DNA from 3 places in the Sphingomonas sp. BK036 genome. Region 3 is predicted to be linked to each of the others. Evidence: riboswitches for the same ligand, from Rfam matches in the RefSeq annotation. Region 3 holds a riboswitch; each other region holds the start of a gene.
What was found. A riboswitch is a leader RNA that binds a small molecule or an ion and turns the genes downstream of it on or off. The one in region 3 is predicted to bind cobalamin.
Positions count from the first base shown of each region.

Region 1: another riboswitch for cobalamin. It lies ahead of EV283_RS04075 (TonB-dependent receptor); the one in region 3 lies ahead of EV283_RS11200 (DUF1636 domain-containing protein).
Region 2: another riboswitch for cobalamin. It lies ahead of EV283_RS12295 (HoxN/HupN/NixA family nickel/cobalt transporter); the one in region 3 lies ahead of EV283_RS11200 (DUF1636 domain-containing protein).

Region 1 covers NZ_SGXR01000003.1:857,539-863,991, reverse strand. Annotated here, with positions in the region: gene EV283_RS04080 (TonB-dependent receptor) at 1-1,743, shown strand, start outside; cobalamin riboswitch at 1,795-2,012, shown strand; gene EV283_RS04075 (TonB-dependent receptor) at 2,125-4,023, shown strand; gene EV283_RS04070 (ABC transporter substrate-binding protein) at 4,029-4,817, shown strand; gene EV283_RS04065 (iron ABC transporter permease) at 4,814-5,782, shown strand; gene EV283_RS04060 (ABC transporter ATP-binding protein) at 5,773-6,453, shown strand, end outside.
Region 2 covers NZ_SGXR01000005.1:473,709-480,161, reverse strand. Annotated here, with positions in the region: gene EV283_RS12295 (HoxN/HupN/NixA family nickel/cobalt transporter) at 157-1,146, opposite strand; cobalamin riboswitch at 1,397-1,616, opposite strand; gene EV283_RS12290 (PepSY-associated TM helix domain-containing protein) at 1,647-2,792, opposite strand; gene EV283_RS12285 (TonB-dependent receptor) at 2,792-4,831, opposite strand; gene EV283_RS12280 (hypothetical protein) at 4,919-5,356, opposite strand; gene EV283_RS12275 (catalase) at 5,510-6,453, shown strand, end outside.
Region 3 covers NZ_SGXR01000005.1:205,628-212,080, reverse strand. Annotated here, with positions in the region: gene cobS (adenosylcobinamide-GDP ribazoletransferase) at 1-469, opposite strand, end outside; gene EV283_RS11210 (histidine phosphatase family protein) at 466-1,035, opposite strand; gene cobT (nicotinate-nucleotide--dimethylbenzimidazole phosphoribosyltransferase) at 1,032-2,045, opposite strand; gene EV283_RS11200 (DUF1636 domain-containing protein) at 2,042-2,449, opposite strand; cobalamin riboswitch at 2,626-2,820, opposite strand; gene cobO (cob(I)yrinic acid a,c-diamide adenosyltransferase) at 2,999-3,604, opposite strand; gene EV283_RS11190 (NAD(P)/FAD-dependent oxidoreductase) at 3,659-5,275, shown strand; gene EV283_RS11185 (peptidylprolyl isomerase) at 5,300-5,965, opposite strand; gene EV283_RS11180 (FAD-dependent oxidoreductase) at 6,099-6,453, opposite strand, start outside.

The DNA of each region.
Region 1 (6,453 bases), on a different contig from region 3:
CTGCTGATCTTTGACGGCGTCCCGCAGGCGGATCCGTTCGGCGGCTGGGTGGCGTTTCCGGCCTATGCGACGGGGCGGCTCGGGCGCATCCGGGTCACGCGGGGCGGTGGCAGCGGCTATCAGGGGCCGGGCGCGCTGGCCGGGACGGTCGAACTCGAAAGCGCGACGCCCGACCAGTTGGCGCCGCTCCAGGCGAGCGTCGCCTATGGCAGCCGCGATTCGGTCGACGCGCAGGGCTCGGCGGCGCTCGTCCGCGGATCGGGGTTCGCGACCGTGTCGGGGGCCTATGCGCGCGGCGACGGGTTCACGCCGACCGTCGCGCAGAGCCGCGGGATCGTCGATCGTCCGGCCCCATACGAGCAGGCGTCGGGCGCGCTCCGGACCGTTATCGGGATCGGCGCGACGACCGAGGTGCAGATGAATGCGAGCGCGTTCACCGATCGCCGTGATCGGGGGAGCGACTTCACTGCGAACACGAGCGAAGGGGCCGATGCGAGCGTCCGGCTGATCGGGCGCGGGCGCTGGGGCTATTCGGCGCTGGCGTATCTGCAGACGCGCGCCTTTGCGAGCAGCTTCAACAGCATCAATGCCGCGCGCACCACCGCGATCCAGTCGCTCGACCAGTATAATACGCCCGCCACCGGGCTCGGCGGGCGGATCGAGATCCTCCCGCCGCTGGGCGAGAGCATCACGCTCCGGCTGGGCGCGGATATCCGCGACGTCAGCGGCAAGACGCAGGAGCTGTATACCTTCGTCAACGCGGCACCGACGCGGCGGCGCGAGGCCGGCGGCGGCACGACGACGACGGGCGCGTTCGCGGATGCCAGCTTGGTGGCGGGTGACGTCACGGTCAGCCTCGGCGGGCGGATCGACTGGTGGTCGATCGATGGCGGCTATCTGTCCGAACGGCCGCTGGCGGGCGGCGCGGCGCTGACCAACCTGCGCTACGCGGACCGCGATGGCCATGAGACGACCGGCCGGGCGGGGGTGGCGTATCAGCCGGTCGAATCGATCACGCTGCGCGCGGCCGGCTATCGCGGCTGGCGATTGCCGACGCTCAACGAACTGTACCGCCCGTTCCGTGTCGGCAATGATGCGACCGCGGCGAACGCGCTGCTGTCGCCCGAGCGGCTGACGGGGATCGAGGCTGGCGTCACGCTGACGCCCGCGCCGGGCGTGACGATCGCCGCCACCTATTTCTACAACCGGCTGAAGGATGCGATCGCCAACGTCACCACGACCAGCCCGCCGCAGATCCTGCCGGGGGTGACGACCTACCGCGTCCGCCAGAATCTCGACGCGATCCGCGCGCACGGATTCGAACTCGACGCGGCGTATCGCCCCGATGCGGGGCCGTTCGGCGTGCAGGCATCATGGTCGCACACCAATTCGACGGTCGAGGGATCCGGGCTCACCGCTGCGCTCGATGGCCTTCGCCCGGCGCAGACGCCGCGCGACCAGGTGTCGGGGACGGTCGACTGGCGGCGCGATGCGGCCGCGCTGTCGCTGACCGTGCGGCGTATCGGTCGGCAATATGACGACGACCAGAACACGCGCGTGCTGGATCCGGCGACGACGCTCGATGGCTATGCCGCGCTGCCGATCACGCGCGCGCTGGTTGCCGAGCTGCGCGGCGAGAACCTGTTCGATGCGCGTGTCGAGGCGGGGATCAGCGGCGCGAACATCGTCGAGCGCGCCACGCCGCGGACGATCTGGGTCGGATTGCGCTACGGCCTGCGCTGAGGGGGCAGGGTCGCATCCGCGCTTGCGTTGACCCGTGCAGGGCCTGCGACTACTGCAAACCCTGTGAAGGGTTCCCGGCGACGGGATCAAAAGGGAAGCCGGTGCGCGGGCAGGGTCGTCACGATCCCCATCCGCAAGACCGGCGCTGTCCCCGCAACTGTGACCGGATAGCGGCCACCCCGATTGCGCCACTGGGTCTCGGCCTGGGAAGGCGGGGTGACAGCGACGACCCGGAAGCCAGGAGACCTGCCCGTCACGGTCGATCCACTGCGCGGGCGGGTGCTCCGGTGCGGACGAGTGCCCTATCGAAGGGGTGTCCTCGAGCGAGAGACGTCTGCCGGTCCGCGAATGGTCGTGGGCGGCTCTGCCAGGACGTGCCCCATGACGAAGTTCCTCCTCCTCCTGAGCGCCGCCGCGATCGCGGCATCCGCCGATGCCCAGACGCTCCCGGCTGCCGACGCAGCGGACGTCGTCGTTACCGCGACCCGCGTCGCGCAACCCGCCAGCGAGATCGGCCAGGCGGTGACCGTGATCGACCGCGCCGAGATCGAGCGGCGCCAGACCGTCGTCGTGTCCGATCTGCTTGCGACCACGCCAGGCGTCACCGTCACGCGCAACGGCACGCAGGGCGCGCTGACGGGCGTGCGGATCCGCGGGGCCGAATCCGACCAGACCCTGGTCGTGATCGACGGCGTGCGAGTCAACGATCCGGCCTCGACCGGCGGCGGCTTCGATTTCGGCAACCTGCTGGCGAGTTCGGTCGAGCGGATCGAGGTCCTGCGCGGCCCCAACTCGGTACCCTGGGGCAGCCAGGCGATCGGCGGCGTCGTCAACATCATCACCGCCGCCCCCGCCGAGGGGCTGCAGGCGCGCGCCAACGCCGAATATGGCTATGCTGACAGCGTGTTCGCGAGCGCAGGCATCTCCGGCGCGACGGGGCCGGTGTCGGGCTCGCTGACCGGCGGGTATCTGCGCACCGACGGCATCTCGTCGGCGGCCAGCGGTACCGAGCGCGACGGCTATCGCCAATACGGCGCGACCGGACGGCTGGGCGTCGAGTTCGCACCCGGGATCGGCCTCGACCTGCGCGGCTATTTCGCGGACAGCCGGGTCGAACTCGATGGCTTCCCAGCGCCGGACTATGTGCTTGCCGACACCGCGGACTATGGCAAGACGCAGGAGGTCTATGGCTATGCGGGGCTACACGCGAACGTCGCCGACGGGCGGTTCAACAACCGAGTCGCGTTCACGATCGCCGACATCAACCGCGACACGTACGAACCGGCCTTTGGTGCAGAGCCGTCGTTCCTCGGCCGCGGCCGTAGCGAGCGCTACGAATATCAGGGCGATTTCCGCCCGCTCGACCAGGTCCGCGTCGTCGCCGGCGTCGAGCGCGAGAATAGCCGCTTCAACGACGGCTTTACCTATGCCGACACCGGCATCACCAGCGTCTACGGCCAGCTGATCGTCAAGCCGCTCGACATCCTCACGCTCACCGGCGGCGTCCGCAACGACGATCATGAGGATTTCGGCAACCACACCACCTTCGGCGCGAACGCGGCGCTGGCGCTGCGGACCGGCACGACCGTCCGCGCGAGCTATGGCGAAGGGTTCAAGGCGCCGACGCTGTACCAGCTCTTCTCCGACTATGGGAACCGCGGCCTCGATCCGGAGACCGCCCGCAACTTCGACATCGGCGTCGAGCAGGCGTTCCTCGCCGATCGCGCGCGCGTCGGCGTGACCTATTTCAACCGCCGCTCGCGCAACCAGATCGACTTCCGCGATTGCAGCCCTGTGGAGCAGGCAACCGCCGGTTCGATCTGCGTCGACCGCCCGTTCGGCGTCTATGACAATGTCGCGCGCGCCGAGGCGGACGGGGTCGAGGTTTCGCTCGCACTGCGTCCGGTCGATGCGCTGACGCTGACCGCGAACTACAGCTATATCCACACCGAGAACCGCTCGATCGGTGCCAATTTCGGCAATGTCCTCGCACGGCGTCCCGAACAGACCGCCAGCGTCAACGCCGATTACCGGTTCGCGGTCGGGCTCTCGATCGGCGGCACCGTGTCGCTGGTCGGCGACAGCTTCGACGATGCCGCCAACACGACTCGCCTCGACGGCTATGCGCTCGCCAGCATCCGTGCGGAGATGCCGATCACCGACCAGGTCGCGCTTTACGGTCGCGTCGATAACCTCACCGACGCGCGCTACGAGACGGTGGCGGGCTATGGGAATTATGGCCGTGCAGCCTTTGGCGGCGTCCGGTTGCGCCTGAAGTGAGACCGGTGGCGATCCTTCCCGCGCTGCTACTTGGAGCATGTGCGCAACCGCCGACCGGGGGCGGGGGGATCGTCTCGACCAACCCTTGCGTGGATTCGGTGCTGATCCGGATCCTGCCGCCCGCGCGGATCGCCGCGATCAGCCATTATTCGCAGGCGCCGACGGCGACCTCGATCCCGCTCGACGTCGCGCGCCGCTTCCACGCAACCGCGGGGACCGCCGAGGAGGTGATCGCGCTGCATCCCGATCTGGTCATCGCCAGCACCTATACGCCGCCCGCGACGCAGGCGGCCTATGCGCGCGCCGGGCTGAAGACTCTGCTGCTCGGCATCCCCGATTCGATCGCGGAGAGCCAGGCGCAGGTCACGCAGATCGCCGACGCCGTCGGTGCGCCCGCAGGCGGCGCGCGGATCAACGCCGAGATCGATCGCGCGGTCGTCCGTTGGAGCCGCAAGGAGGGACCCACGCCAGCCGCGTTGCTCTATATCAGCGGCGATCTGGCGACGGGGGGCAGCACGCTGTTGAACGAGATGATGACGCGCGTCGGCTTCCGCAACGCCGCCGCCACCTATGGCCTGACGCATACCGGCACGCTGTCCGCCGAGACGATCGTCACGCAGCCGCCTGCGGTCGTGATCGCCCCCGAACGCGTCAGCCGGGGCACGCTGCTGCGGCACCGGCTGCTGCCGACCACGCCGCAAGCCGTCTTCCCGCGCGTGCTGATCAATTGCGGCGGCCCGACGCTGCCGCCCGCACTCGAACGGCTCGCCGCGATCCGGGCGAGCGTGTCGTGACCCGGCCGCTCAAGCTTGCGGCGCTGCTGTTGTTGGTGATCGTCCTGTTCGGCCTGTCGCTCGGCTGCGGCAAGGTCTGGGTGCCGCCCGGCGCGTGGTTCTCAAGTGATCCGCGCTGGTGGATCATCCTCCAACTCCGCCTGCCGCGCGCGGTGCTCGGGCTTGCGCTCGGCGCGACGCTGGGGCTGTCGGGCGCGGTCCTGCAGGGCTATCTGCGCAACCCGCTCGCCGATCCCGCGGTGGTCGGCGTGTCGTCGGTCGCAGCGCTCGGCGCGGTCGCCGCGATCATTTTCGGGATCGGCTCGGGCTTCGCGATCTTCGTTGCCGCGATGCTCGGCGCAGGGGGCGCGGTCGCCATGCTCGCCGCGCTGACCTGGCGGTCGCCGAGCGCGATCACCTTCATCCTCGCAGGTACCGTGCTCGCCAGCCTGGCCGGCGCGCTGACCGCGTTCCTGATCTCGATCGCGCCGAACCCCTATGCGGTCGCCGAGGTGATCGACTGGATCATGGGCGCGCTGACCGATCGCGGCTGGGACGACCTGACGTTCGCTTTGCCGCCGATGCTGGTCGGTGCGGTGCTCCTCCTGCTCACCGGTCGCGCGCTCGATGCGTTGTCGCTCGGCGAGGCGGCGGCGCAGTCGCTCGGGATACGGATGGGCCGCGTCCGCTGGCAGGTGGTGCTCGGGACCGGGCTGGTGGTCGGCGCGGGCGTCGCGGTCACCGGCGTGATTGGGTTCGTCGGGCTGGTCGTCCCGCATCTGCTCCGGCCGATCTTCGGCCACCGCCCGAGCGACGTGCTGCTGCCCTCCGCGTTCGGCGGCGCGGCGCTTGTTCTCGCCGCCGACAGTCTCGTCCGCCTCGCCCCCGGCGCGGGCGAAGTCCGGCTCGGCGTCGCGATGGCGCTGATCGGCGCGCCGTTCTTCCTCGGGGTGCTGATCAGGGAACGAGGCCGCGTATGGATCTGATCGTCGACTCGCTCAGCGTGAAGCTGGGCAAGCGCATCGTCCTGCACGACGCGTCCGCGCACCTGCGCCCTGGCCGCGTCACCGCGATCCTCGGCCCCAACGGCGCGGGCAAGAGCACGCTCGTCAAGGCCGCCGCCGCGCTGGTCGGGCGGGCCGGGGGATGCGTCCGGCTCGACACGCAGGACGTGGCGACGATGGACCCCCGCGTTCGCGCGCGCGCGATCGGGTATCTGCCGCAGGACGCGACGGTGCACTGGAACATCGTCGCCCGCGACGTCGTGGCGCTCGGCCGCCTGCCGCATCTCGGCCCCCATGCCGCGCCGTCGCCCGCCGATCGCGCCGCGGTCGACCGCGCGATGCACGACACCGAGACGACCCACCTCGCCGATCGTCCGGTCGGCGAACTGTCCGGCGGCGAGCGCGCCCGCGTCCTGCTCGCGCGCGTGCTTGCCGGCGAACCGCGCTGGCTGCTCGCCGACGAGCCGCTCGCCAGCCTCGACCCCGCGCACCAGATCGACCTGCTCGCGCGCCTGCGCACCTATGCGGCGGGCGGGGCAGGGGTCGCGATCGTCCTCCACGACCTTGTCCAGGCGCAGCGCGCGGCGGACGATGCACTGCTGATCGCCGAGGGGCGCGTCGTCGCGTTCGGGCCGGTCGCCGAGGTGATGACC
Region 2 (6,453 bases), 270 kb from region 3:
GTAAAACCGAGCCTCGGGCGTGGGGTTAGAGGAATATCACGGGACTGCCAACTCGCTCGCGCCCGTCATCCTGACGAAAGTCAGGATCCAGAGTTACGCACGCTGTCGCCTGTGGCTCTGGATCCTGGGTCAAGCCCAGGATGACGGACGTGCTTGTTACGCGTGCACGACCTCGATTTCGTCGAAGCGTTTCCAGCGGTAGATTGCGAAGCTCAGCACCCAGCACAGCACGAACAGGCCGATGATCGCAAAGCCAAGGCCGTTGAAATTCTCGCCCAGCGCGGCCGCCAGATCCCACACGCCCCCCGACAGGCCGAGCTTGGCGCCCAGCAGCGCGAGCGTCTCGATCCCGCCGATCGCGATCGCGACGATCGCCGAAATCAGCGTGATGGTGATGTTGTAGTAAAGCTTGCGGATCGGCTTCACGAACGCCCATTCATACGCGCCGAGCATCACGACACCGTCCGCGGTGTCGACCAGCGCCATGCCCGTGGCGAACAGGATCGGGAGGACGAGGACGGTGCCGATCGACAGACCGTCCGCGGCCTGGCTCGCGGACAGGCCGAGGATCGCGACCTCGGTCGCGGTATCGAAGCCGAGCCCGAACAGGAATCCGAGCGGCGCCATGTGCCAGCTGCGCGTGACGAGCCTGAACATCGGCCGGAACAGTCGCGCAAGCAGACCGCGGTTGCCGAGCAGCAGATCAAGGTCTTCCTCGACATAGACGCCGCCACTGCGGACATGGCCGAAGGTCCGCCAGACCGAGCGCAGGATGACGAGGTTCATCGCCGCGATCGTGAACAGGAACACCGCGGAGATGATGGTGGCGATCACGCCGCCGACCTGTTTGAACGCCTCGAACTGCGCCAGCGCGCTGGCGGTGAGCGCGATGGCGACCGCGGCGATCAGCACGATCCCCGAATGCCCGATCGCGAACCAGAAGCCGACCGCGATCGGGCGCTGGCCGTCCTGCATCAGCTTGCGCGTCACATTGTCGATCGCGGCGATATGATCCGCATCGACTGCGTGGCGCAACCCCAGACCCCAGGCGAGCAACGCGGTGCCGAGCATCAGCGGCTGCGCGTGGAACAGCGAGAACGCCCAGCCCCAGGCGGCGATATTGGCTGCGACCAGGCTTGTGAACATCCAGCCGACGCGTTTGCGCGTGGCCATCCGTGCCGGCCCGCCGGGCGTTTTCCTGGCCGGCTTATCGATCGTCATCGTCGTCATGCAGAACTCCCCGGCGTCCGACGAGGACGGGGACCTGCCGCATGCGGCCGCGACGCATGAAGACCGGACGCCATGAGCGGCCGACGCGCGTCGTCGATGCGGCCCCCGCCGCAAGGTCGTCGCTCAGACGGCGTTCACCGTGCCTCGGCCACCCCCTGGGCCGGGACGAGAGCGACCAGACGCCGGCAGGTCTCCTGGCTCGCGGGTCACGGCTCCACGCCACACCTTCCCAGATCGTCGACCCAGTGGCTGCCCCTCGTCGCGAAGGGCGTGTGCGTTTCGCTCGCCGCTTACAGTTGCAGGGACAGCTGCGGCATAGGACGGCGAACCCTCCGCACCGCATTCCCCTTCAAGCCCCGAAGGGCACCGACGCGATCTAGCGAGCTTCCGGTCGAACCGGGTGCTCGCGCGTCGTGCTAGCCGGGTTCGCCGCGAGTGCCAATCGTCCTTTGCGGCGTGCGGCGCTCGCGACGATGCTGCCACCGGAGCAGGCCGGTCACGAAGAGCGCGATCGGCACCAGGCCAGCGACGAAGGCCAGGATGCGCCCCGTCAGCCCCAGCGCCTCGCCGCCGTGCAGCGGGTGGAGCCAGTTCATCACGACGTCGCCGCCGCTCTCGGCAAGCCCGTCGCGGGTCGCGAGGACCGCGCCGGTATAGGGATCGAGCCAGACATTGGTGCGCGGGAAACGGCGGCTGGGTTCGCCGTCCTGCGCGAGATTAATCCGGATCGCGCCGGTCGGCGAGGCGGGAGTCTCGATCCAGGCGAGCGCGGCTCCGGGGAAAACGTGTTCGGCAATGGCGACCAATCGATCGACCGGCAGGGGCGCGCCGCGCGCGACCACGGCCAGTGCCGGGGTCCGGTAGAGGGGCGAGGCGCGCGCGATCACGAACCGGGTCTGGTCGGGCAAATCGAGCATCACCCCGGTCGCGGTGACGACGAGCACGAGGATCGCGCCGCCCAGACCGATAAGCTTGTGCCAGTCATACAGACGGCGCAGCGGCGCAGCGTCGCGCTTGAAGCGGAGCGCGCGCCACCAGCTGCCGGGGCGGGGCCACCATGCCCAGATCCCGCTGGCGGTCATGGCCAGCATGACGATGCCTGCGATCCCCATGACGACCTCCCCGGGCTTTTCCAGCAGCAGCCGGTAATGGAGATCGTAGATCCAGGTGACGACCGTATCGCCCCAGAAGCCGGTGCGGATCGTCGTCATGCGGACCGGATCGATCCAGGCGAGGAACGGCGCGAAATCGTGGCCCGCGGTTTCCCTTGGCCGGTAATAGCGCACCGGGACGGCGCCGCCGTCCACGGTCACCTCGATCCGCCACGCGCCGGTGCGGGTGGGATGCTCGCGGTGGAGCGTGTCGACGACTGCCTGCCAGGAGCGGGCGCGCGCGTCGTCCGGCACCGCGCGCAACGCGGGGTTCAACGCCGCGTCGATCTCCGGATAGAAGACGAGTATGCTGCCGGTCAGCCCGGCGAACGCGAACAGCGCGCCGATCGACAGGCCAAGCCAGAGATGCACGCGCCGGACGATGGCACGCAGCGGCAATCGGCGCGTCATCAGAGCGTCAACCGGACCGCGCCGAACAGCGATCGCGGATCGGCGGGCGTGTGAAGCCGCTGCGTGCCGTCGTACCAGACATACTCGTAGCGCTTGTTCGCGAGATTCTTGAGTTGCGCAGATATCTCGATCTTCGGCGTCAGCTTGTACGCGACCTCGGCATTGAGGACGACATACTCACCGTAGCGGCCCTGCGTGTTGGCGGGATCGAGTTCGTAGCTCGACTGGCCGTTACCCCATAAGGACAGCCGCACTTTGGCGTCGGGTGTCACGTCGAGCCCGCCCGAGAAGACGTTCTGCGGGACATGGTCGATCGCGTTGCCCGCCTGAGACGGGGTTGCCGGGTCGGGCGTGATTATCCGCGCGGTCTGGTGGGAATAGCTGCCCCATAGCGCAACGGTGCGGACCGGCTTCAGGTCCAGCTGCAGATCGATCCCGCGGCGCCGCGTCTGGCCGAGATTGTCGACATCGCCGGAGGGATCGTTCAGCCGCCGCTTGAGCTCGCCGCTCGCGGTCTGCTGCCACAATGCGACGCGCGCTTCGAGCCAGCGCCCGCGCGTGAGCTTGACGCCTGCTTCATAGCCTTCGTTGATCGAGGGTGCGACATCGGTCGTTCGTGGCGGCACCAGATACGAGGCCGAGCCAGCGCCGATCTGGAAGGTGCGCCCGTAATTGGCATAGGCGGTGACGCCGGTCACGGGCGTCACCGCGACGCTCAGCTTGGGTTGGCTGATCGTGTCATAGCCGTTGATCGGCGCGGTCGTCCCCGCCAGGCGATTGGTGAAATGGCCCGCGACTCGGTCGATCCGCCAAGCGGGAGTGATCTTGAGCCAGTCGGTCGGCTCGATCACCGCTTGGAGATAGCCGCCATAGACGGTCAGTTCGAAATCCTGGTCGCGCGTCTGGGTGGTGAGCGTGCGCCGGTCGGTCAGCCAGCGCAGGCTCTTATTGTCCTGCACCTGCACGTCGCCCCCCGCCTCGATCATCAGCGCGTGGAGGAAGTCGACGCGGGGGTGGTAATGCAGCGCGGCGGTCGCGCCATATTGCCATTCCTCGGTCAGGCGCCGCTGTTGCGGGACGCTTGCGGAGTAGCGGACGTAGCGGTCGTCGTGGAGGCTATTGGCATAGGTCTTGACGCTGAGCGCGAGCGGGTCGGCGAGATCGGCGTCGAGATGCAGGCTGTACTGGCCGATCCGTCGCGTGCCGCCATCGGTGGCCGACAGCGCGTAGGATCGGGTGCGGTCGGTATCGGCGTCGACATCGGTCAGATAGCCCGGCTCTTGCGCGTGCGCGACCGAATGGCGGACGATCGCGCCGATCCGCGTGGATCCAAAATCATAGAACCATTTGCCCGCGAGATTCAGGCGATCGAGATCGGCATGGTCGCGATACGCATCGGTCCGCCGATAGCCGACCAGGTAGTTCTGGCTGAACCCGCCGCGCTCGAGTCCGGCCGAGGCCTGTGCGTCGATCGTCCCGAACGCACCGCCGATCAGACGCGCGTCGAGGTAATTGCCGCCGATCCGAGTCAGGATATTGGCGTTGCCGGCGATGTTGTTCAGCCCCCAGCGCGGATCGGACGTCCCGCGAACCAGTTCGATCCCGGCGACGTCGAGCGGCGAGATCATGTCGATACCGGTCATGCCGCCGGCATTGTCGTTGCTCGGTATGCCGTCGATCATCAGCTTGACCGCGTTGATCTCGCCTTCGCCGTTGAACCCGCGGATCGAGAAGCGGCCGGACGTGGTGCCCTGGTTGAAGTCGGTCAGCACGACGCCGGGCAGGCGGGCGAACAGCTCCCACGCATTGTCGACCGACTGGCGTTGCGCGATCTCGCCGCCGAGCATGTCGACCGAGGTCAGGATGGTCTCGGTCGAGCGCGCCATGCTGCGCGCGGTGACGACGACGTCGCCGATCACGAAGCGCGTATCGGACTCGGTTGGGGTGGGGGCGGGAACGGGGGGGGGGGTCTGCGCGGTGGCGGGCGAGGCGAGGGCGATCGCCATCGCCGCCCCGAAAGTAGATGGAGTATCGAACATGAAACAGGGCTTTCGACAGGCGCGCGGCCACACGGACGCGCGTCGACAGAGGTGGCGAACCGCGCGTCGGGCAACGCGCGGTTCGGGTCAGACGGTCGAAAGCAGAGTCGGTGGGCCGCGCAGCGGCGGACGCAGATGCGGCGCGCTGGCGTGGACGGGGGGACGGACCGGGCGCACGCCGATCGCAATGACAAACGCGATCGCCGCGACGAGCAGGACCGCATCGACGCTGGCCAGCGCCTGCGCCGACAGCCCCGAAAACGCGCAGGGCAGCTCTGTCTTGCCGTGGCCGGTGGACGGATCGTGGTCCGGCATCGCATGGTCCGACATCATCTGATCGGGCATGCCCATGTCCATCGTAGCGGTCATCGGCGCGGCGCCCGGGCACAGCGTGATCGCGATGTGGCCGGACTGATTTGCGATCATGTACCCCGTGGGCACCAGCAGCTTCATCGCCAGTGCCGCCACGCACAGCCATCCCGCGAGCAGCGGGCAGGACGAAAAGAGACGGCGGATCGCGGGCACGGCGCACGGGTAGACCGCATCACGGGGGCTGTCACTGAGGCATCCTGTCCACCGGTCCGGCCGCGGCCCCCGAATTCTTTCGTTCGCGTGGACCCGGCCGCGGACGAGGATCGTTGACCGTGCAGAACTATGACTATCAAACAAGGATTTGCTATGAGCGACCCCGCAGAGCGCAATCCCGGCAACGGTGGCGAAACGCACCAGCAGGCCGGCGGCGATGTGCCCGTTCTCACGACCAACCACGGCGTGCCCGTCTCCGACAACCAGAACAGCCTGAAATCCGGCGTGCGCGGCCCGACGCTGCTCGAGGATTTCGTGCTGCGCGAGAAGATCTTTCACTTCGACCATGAGCGGATCCCCGAGCGGATCGTCCACGCCCGCGGCTCGGGTGCGCATGGCTATTTCGAGGCGACCGACGACATTTCCGACCTGACTAAGGCGGCAGTGTTCAAGAAGGGCACCAAGACCGAGCTGTTTACGCGCTTTTCGACCGTAGCCGGCGGTGCAGGCTCCGTTGATACGCCGCGCGACGTGCGCGGCTTCGCGGTCAAGTTCTACACGACCGAGGGCAACTGGGATCTCGTCGGCAACAACATTCCCGTGTTCTTCATCCAGGACGCGATCAAGTTTCCCGACCTGATCCATTCGGTGAAGATGGAAGCCGATCGTGCCTATCCGCAGGCGGGTTCGGCGCATGACACGTTCTGGGACTGGGCGTCGCTGACGCCGGAATCGACTCACATGCAGATGTGGGCGATGTCCGACCGCACGCTGCCGCGCTCGCTGCGCATGATGGAAGGCTTCGGCGTCCATACGTTCCAGCTCGTCAACGACGAGGGCAAGTCGAGCTTCGTGAAGTTCCACTGGAAGCCGAAGCTCGGTCTTCAGTCGACGATCTGGGACGAGACGCTGAAGCTTCAGGCCGCCGACAACGACTATCATCGTCGCGACCTGTGGGAAGCGATCGATACCGGCGACTTCCCCGAGTGGGAGCTGGGCATCCAGGTGTTCGACAAGGCGTTCGCCGAGGCGCAGCCTTATGACGTGCTCGATTCGACCAAGCTGATCCCCGAGGAGGACGTTCCTGTCCGGATCAT
Region 3 (6,453 bases):
GCACTGGCGGCAACAGCCTCGCCCAGGCGAGCGGCCCCATCCGTGCCGCGAACGGTACGAGGATCAGTGCCCACCAGCCCGCCCGCCCCGCGGCGTGCAGCAGCACGAGCTTGGCGATCATCTGGCCCGCAATCGCGACGACGCCGAAGCTGCCGATATGCGGATCGGCCATCACCGCGAGCAGCCGCGTCCGATCGCCATGCGCCGCGCCGAGCCCGTCCGCCAGATCGGCGAGCCCGTCGAGATGCAGCGCCCCCGTCACCGCGATCCAGGCCAGCAGCGCGGCACACGCGCCGGTCCACGGGTCGACCTGCGCGCCGATCCAGCCTGCCAACGCGACAAACACGCCGATCGCGAGCCCGACCAACGGATAAACCCGGATCGCCGCGGCGAAATCGTCCGCCCCGACCGCGACGCGCGGCATCGGCAACCGTGTCAGGAAACCGAACGCGACGATCAACCGCGTCATGTCGCCAGCCCGACGATTTGCACGGTCCGCGTCGGTCCCGGCCACACGCGCAGCGACACCAGCGCGGCATAGGGCAGGTCGAACGCCCAGATCTGCCGAGCATCGAACCCACACAAGTCCGCAAGTGCCGCCCGGATCGCGCCGCCATGCGTCACGACCAGCGTCGAGACCGGTGGCATCGCCGCCAGCACGGCCCCGACACGATCGTGCAGCGCGGACCAGCGTTCGCCCCCCGGCGGCGGCGCGGCGTCCGGATCGTCATAAAAGGCGCCCAGCGCAGCGGGATCGATCGCCGCCGGGGCCAACCCGTCCCACGCGCCGAAATCGAGCTCGCGCCAGCGTGGCTCCACCATAACCGGCAAACCGCGCGGACGACCGATCGCGTCCGCACACGCCCGCGCGCGAATCAGGTCGGACGCCTCGATCCGCGCGACGTCGAGCCCGGCGGCCCGCGCGGCGCAGGCGGCGATCCCCGCCTCGGTCGCCGGATCGTCGGTCCGCCCGAGCAACCGCCCCGCCACCGCGGGCGCACCATGCCGCATCAGATACAGCATGGACGCGCTCACGCCGCCGAGACGCCCGCCTCGGCGAACGTCGCCATCTCGGCATGCGCGGCCAGCGCCGCCCGCACGAGCAACGTCGCCGTCGCCGCGCCGCTCGCCTCGCCCAGCCGCATCCCGAGCGACAGCAACGGATCGAGTTCGATCCGCGCCAGCAGAGCGGCGTGCCCCGACTCGGCCGAGACATGCCCCGCGAGGCAGTGTGCGACGATGTCGGGGCACGCGGCCGCCAGCGGTGCGACCGCCGCGCAACAGATGAACCCGTCGAGCATCACCGGGACGCCCGCCAACCGCGCCGCAACCACCGCACCCGCGATTCCCGCCAGTTCGAGACCGCCAAGCCGCCGCAGAATCTCGAACGGCGTGGTCAGCGCATCGCGGTGCAGCGCGAACCCGGCCTCGACGACCGCGATCTTGCGCGCAATGCCGTCGCTATCGACCCCGGTGCCCGGCCCAACCCAGTCGCGTGCCGATCCACCGAAGCTCGCCAGACACAGTGCCGCCGCGCTCGTCGTATTGCCGATCCCCATCTCGCCCAGCACGATCAGGTTCGGCGCATCCGCGACTGCCGCTGCGCCCGCGTTGATCGCGTCCAGGCATTCCTCCTCCGTCATCGCCGGTGCCTGTGTGAAATCCGCGGTCGGCCGATCGAGATCGAGCGATACGATCTTGAGGTCGAGGCCCGCGGCGCGCGACAGCGCGTTGATCGCGGCCCCACCGGCCTCGAAATTGGCGACCATCTGCGCAGTGACAGATGCCGGGAACGCACTCACGCCGCGCGCTACGACGCCGTGATTACCCGCGAACACGACCGCACTGCCGCGATCGAGCCGGGGCAGCGGGTTGCCCTGCCAGCCCGCCATGAAAACCGCGATGTCCTCCAGCCGCCCGAGCGACTTTGGTGGCTTGGTCAACTCGGCTTGCCGCGCGACCGCCGCGGATCGTGCGGCCGCGTCGGGCTGCGGCAACCCGCGCAAGGCCGCCAGAAACGCGGCGGGCGTCGCGAACGCCGTCATTCGACGACGAACCCGGCGGGCGGGGTGCGCGTGATGAAATGCCCCTTCACGCCCTGCGGCCATTGCTTGAACGGCACCTGCCCGAACGCGCTCTCGCCATAGAGCTTGGCGTAATCGAGGATCGCGCGCGCCGCGTCCTCGGTCGGCTCGAACCGGCCGAGCACATAGCCGACCTTGGCGGGCGCGCGCAGGTGGATCGTGCAGAAATCCTGGCATGCGAACAGGCACGGCATCTCCTGCACCGCGACGTCGGCATAAGCGGGATCGCTCGCCTGCACCGCCTTCAGCGCGCTGGCGAGCCGCGCCCCGCCGCGCTGCCCCTCGGCATCGTCGCGCGCATCGGCGGAATGGCGGCAGGTGGTGCACGCGACGACCGCGACGCCGTCATCGACCGGCTTCAACATGCGGAAGCCTGGGCGTGCGGATACGAAAAACGATAAAATGCAGGCATGGTTACCCCTTCGGACAGTCGATCCCGCCCCGCGCGAGGGCCGAGGGCGCACGCCTCCAGCCTCCGCGCGACGCGAAGCGATGTCGTCGCTCGGGGTGTTACCCGTCCGTTCGGCGCACCCTGGCCGGACGAAAGACGACCGCGACGGGCAGGTCTCCTGGCTCGCGGGTCAACGCCGTCCGCGCCGCCTTCTCGGGACGATCCCAATGGCATGAGGCACGGTGGCTCGCCGCGTACAGTTGCAGGGGCAGCCGGGTGTTTCCCGTTCCCATTTTCATCCCCCTCGGCGCTAGCGTCGGGGGAACCTGTCGCAGGTCGAGCGATACGCGGGCGACGAGGGTGACGCAAGACAGCGCAGCATCCGTAGGACACGCGCCAGCAGCCCCCCCCTCCCGTCATCCTGACGAAAGTCAGGATCCAGGGTAACGAGCGCTACCCTCCTTGGCTCTGGATCCTGACTTTCGTCAGGATGACGGAGGGACGTTGGATGTGGCGCGCGCCCCTAGAACTCCACCCCCAGCTGCGCCTTCACACCCGACCGGAACGGATGCTTCACCTGAGTCATGTCGGTCACCAGATCCGCTACCTCGATCAACGCCTCGGGCGCGTTCCGCCCGGTGATAACGACATGCGTCATCTCAGGCTTCCCAGCCAACGCCGCGAGAACCTCGTCGACCGGCAGATAGTCATAGCGCAGCACGATGTTGAGCTCGTCGGCGACCACCATCGCATAGGACGGATCGGCGATCATCCGCTTCACCTCGTCCCACGCCTCGCGTGCGACCGCGATGTCTCGCGCGCGGTCCTGCGTGTCCCAGGTGAACCCCTCGCCCATCGGCTTGAATTCGCACAGCGCGGGGAACGCGTCGAAGACCGCCTTTTCGCCGGTCGCCATCGCGCCCTTGACGAACTGGACGACGCCGACTTTCCGCCCGTGCCCGATCATCCGCACCGCCATCCCGAACGCAGCGGTCGACTTGCCCTTGCCCTTGCCGGTGTGGACGATGATCAGCCCCTTCTCGATCGACTTGGTCGCAACGATCCGGTCATGGACCTCCTTGCGCTTGGCGCTCTTGGCATTCTGCTCGTCATCGGTCCGCATGATCATGTCCTCTCCCGCTCCCGATGGCGGATCGCGCCGCGCGGCGCTAGAGCGTGCCTCATGCTCCGTATCACCGACCTCAAGCTGCCGCTCAACCACGCCGACGAGGCGCTCCCCGCCGCGATCCGCGACCGGCTGCGCGTGACGCCGCGCGACCTGATCCGCTACACGATCGCGCGGCGGGCGCACGACGCACGCGACAAGATGGACATCCAGCTCGTCTATTCGGTCGACGTCACGCTGAAGAACGAGGACACCGTCCTCACCCGCTTCCGCAAGGACCGCCACGTCCAGCGCACCCCCGACACCGGCTATCGCTTCGTCACCAAGGGCGGCCCGAGCTATACCGGCCCACGCCCGGTGGTCGTCGGCGCGGGCCCGTGTGGCCTCTTCGCAGGCCTGATCCTCGCGCAGATGGGGTTCCGACCGATCATCCTCGACCGTGGCAAGGTCGTCCGCGAGCGTACCAAGGACACCTGGGGCCTCTGGCGCAAGAGCGTCCTCAACCCGGAATCCAACGTCCAGTTCGGCGAAGGCGGCGCGGGCACCTTCTCCGACGGCAAGCTATGGAGCCAGATCAAGGACCCGCGCCATCTCGGCCGCAAGGTCCTGACCGAGTTCGTCAAAGCCGGCGCGCCGCCCGAAATCCTCACCGAAGCACACCCGCATATCGGCACGTTCCGCCTCGTGACGATGGTCGAGAGCATGCGCGAGACGATCGAGGCGCTCGGCGGCGAATACCGCTTCTCGACCCGCGTCGACGGCCTCGATGTCGTCGAGGAGGCCGCCGCCCGCCAGCTCCGCGGCCTCCACCTCAGCACCGGCGACTATCTCGAAGCCAACCATGTCGTCTTCGCGGTCGGCCACAGCGCGCGCGACACGTTCGAGATGCTTCACGCCACGGGCGTCCATGTCGAGGCCAAACCGTTCTCGATCGGCGTCCGCATCGAGCATCCGCAATCGTGGATCGACGAAGCCCGCTTCGGCCCCTGTGCTGGCCACCCCGATCTCGGTGCCGCGGCGTACAGCCTGTCGCATCACTGCAGGAACGACCGCACCGTCTACAGCTTCTGCATGTGCCCCGGCGGCACCGTCGTCGCCGCGACCTCCGAGGAGGGCCGCGTCGCCACCAACGGCATGAGCCAATATTCGCGCAACGAACGCAACGCGAACTCCGGGATCGTGATCGGCATCGATCCCGCGCGCGACTATCCCGGCCACCCGCTCGCGGGAATCGCACTGCAGCGCCACTGGGAATCGCGCGCCTATGTCGCGGGCGGCTCGAACTACAAGGCGCCCGCGCAACGCATCGGCGATCTGCTCGCGGGCCGTCCCTCGACCGCGCTCGGCGCGGTGATCCCGTCGTACAAGCCGGGCGTCCACATGACCGACCTGGCCGAATGCCTGCCCGACTTCGCGATCACCGCGTTGCGCGAGGCGTTGCCCGCGTTCGGCCGCGAGATCCCCGGCTATGATCATCCCGACGCGGTGCTGACGGGGGTCGAGACGCGCACCTCGTCGCCCGTCCGGATCACGCGCGGCGACAATTTCGTCAGCCTCAACACCGCCGGGCTGTTCCCGGCGGGCGAAGGTGCCGGCTATGCGGGCGGCATCCTCTCGGCGGCGGTTGACGGGATCAAGGTCGCGGAGGCGGTCGCACTCAGCCTGACGGCCTGATCGCCACGAGCAGGCCCTCGGACTTCACTTCTTCCGATCGGGACCCGTCTTGATCAGCCACGCGCGCGGCAGTCCGGTCGGCTTTGCCACGCCGTCGAGCCGCCGCGCGCTGACCAGCGCTACGCGCTTGAGGATCATCTGATCCTTGAACGCATCCATCCCGCCACCGGTCGGCTTGGCGAGGATACGCTTGATCACGTCCATCCCCGCGACGACGTGCCCGAAGGCCGCATAGCCGGGATAGCCCGGCCGCGCGTCCATCGCCGGCGCGGGGCCCACGGTAATGAAGAAATTGCCGCCCGCCGACGCCGGCGTCATGCCGCGCGCCATCGATATCGTCCCGTCGAGATGCTTGATCCCGGTCTTCGCGGTTGTCTCGAGCGGAAACGGCGGCAGGATCCGCCGCGCGTCGGTACGGATCCCGCCCTGGACGAACCCGAGCTTCGGCGCCGACTTCTGCCGGCTCGCGCGATAAAAGTCGGTTCCGTCGAACCGCCCGTCATCGACATATTCGAGGAAATTCTCGGTCGTCTTGGGCGCGCGGCGTGCGTCGAGTGCCAGCACGATCGGGCCCTCCGACGTGACGAAGCGGACCCGAACAAGGCCAAGCCCTGCGCGGTTGGCCCGCTGCGCCGACCCCGCCGTGGCGAGCGTCGCAACGGCCAACAGCCCCATCATCACATGCCGCATCGTCGAATACTCACGCTTTTACCGATCGGGCTCGGCTAGCGGTCGGGGTAGGACGACGCAAGCGAGCGTGATCGCGCAGGCGGTCGGTATGCGCCAGTTTGATTCTCCCGAACGCCGCTTCCCGCTATCCTATTCAGGACGCCGAGCGTTCGGCGGCGTCGGCGAGCGCGACATGGACTTGTGCGACCACAGCTGCGCCCTCGCCCACCGCCGCGGCGACGCGCTTGGTCGAGCCCGCCCGCACGTCGCCGATCGCGAAGACGCGCGCGCGGCTCGTCTGCAGCGTCAGCGCCGCCTTGCCGGTGACGATGAACCCCTTCTCGTCGGTCTCGACACAGCCGTGCAGCCAGCCCGCATTGGGATCGGCGTCGATGAACAGGAACAGGTGCCGGATCGCGCAGCGGAGCGTGCCCCCGTCGCGCTGGTTGCGGAATATCGCCGCGGTCAGCCCGGTCGCGCGGTCACCTTCCAGCCCGACGATTTCAACT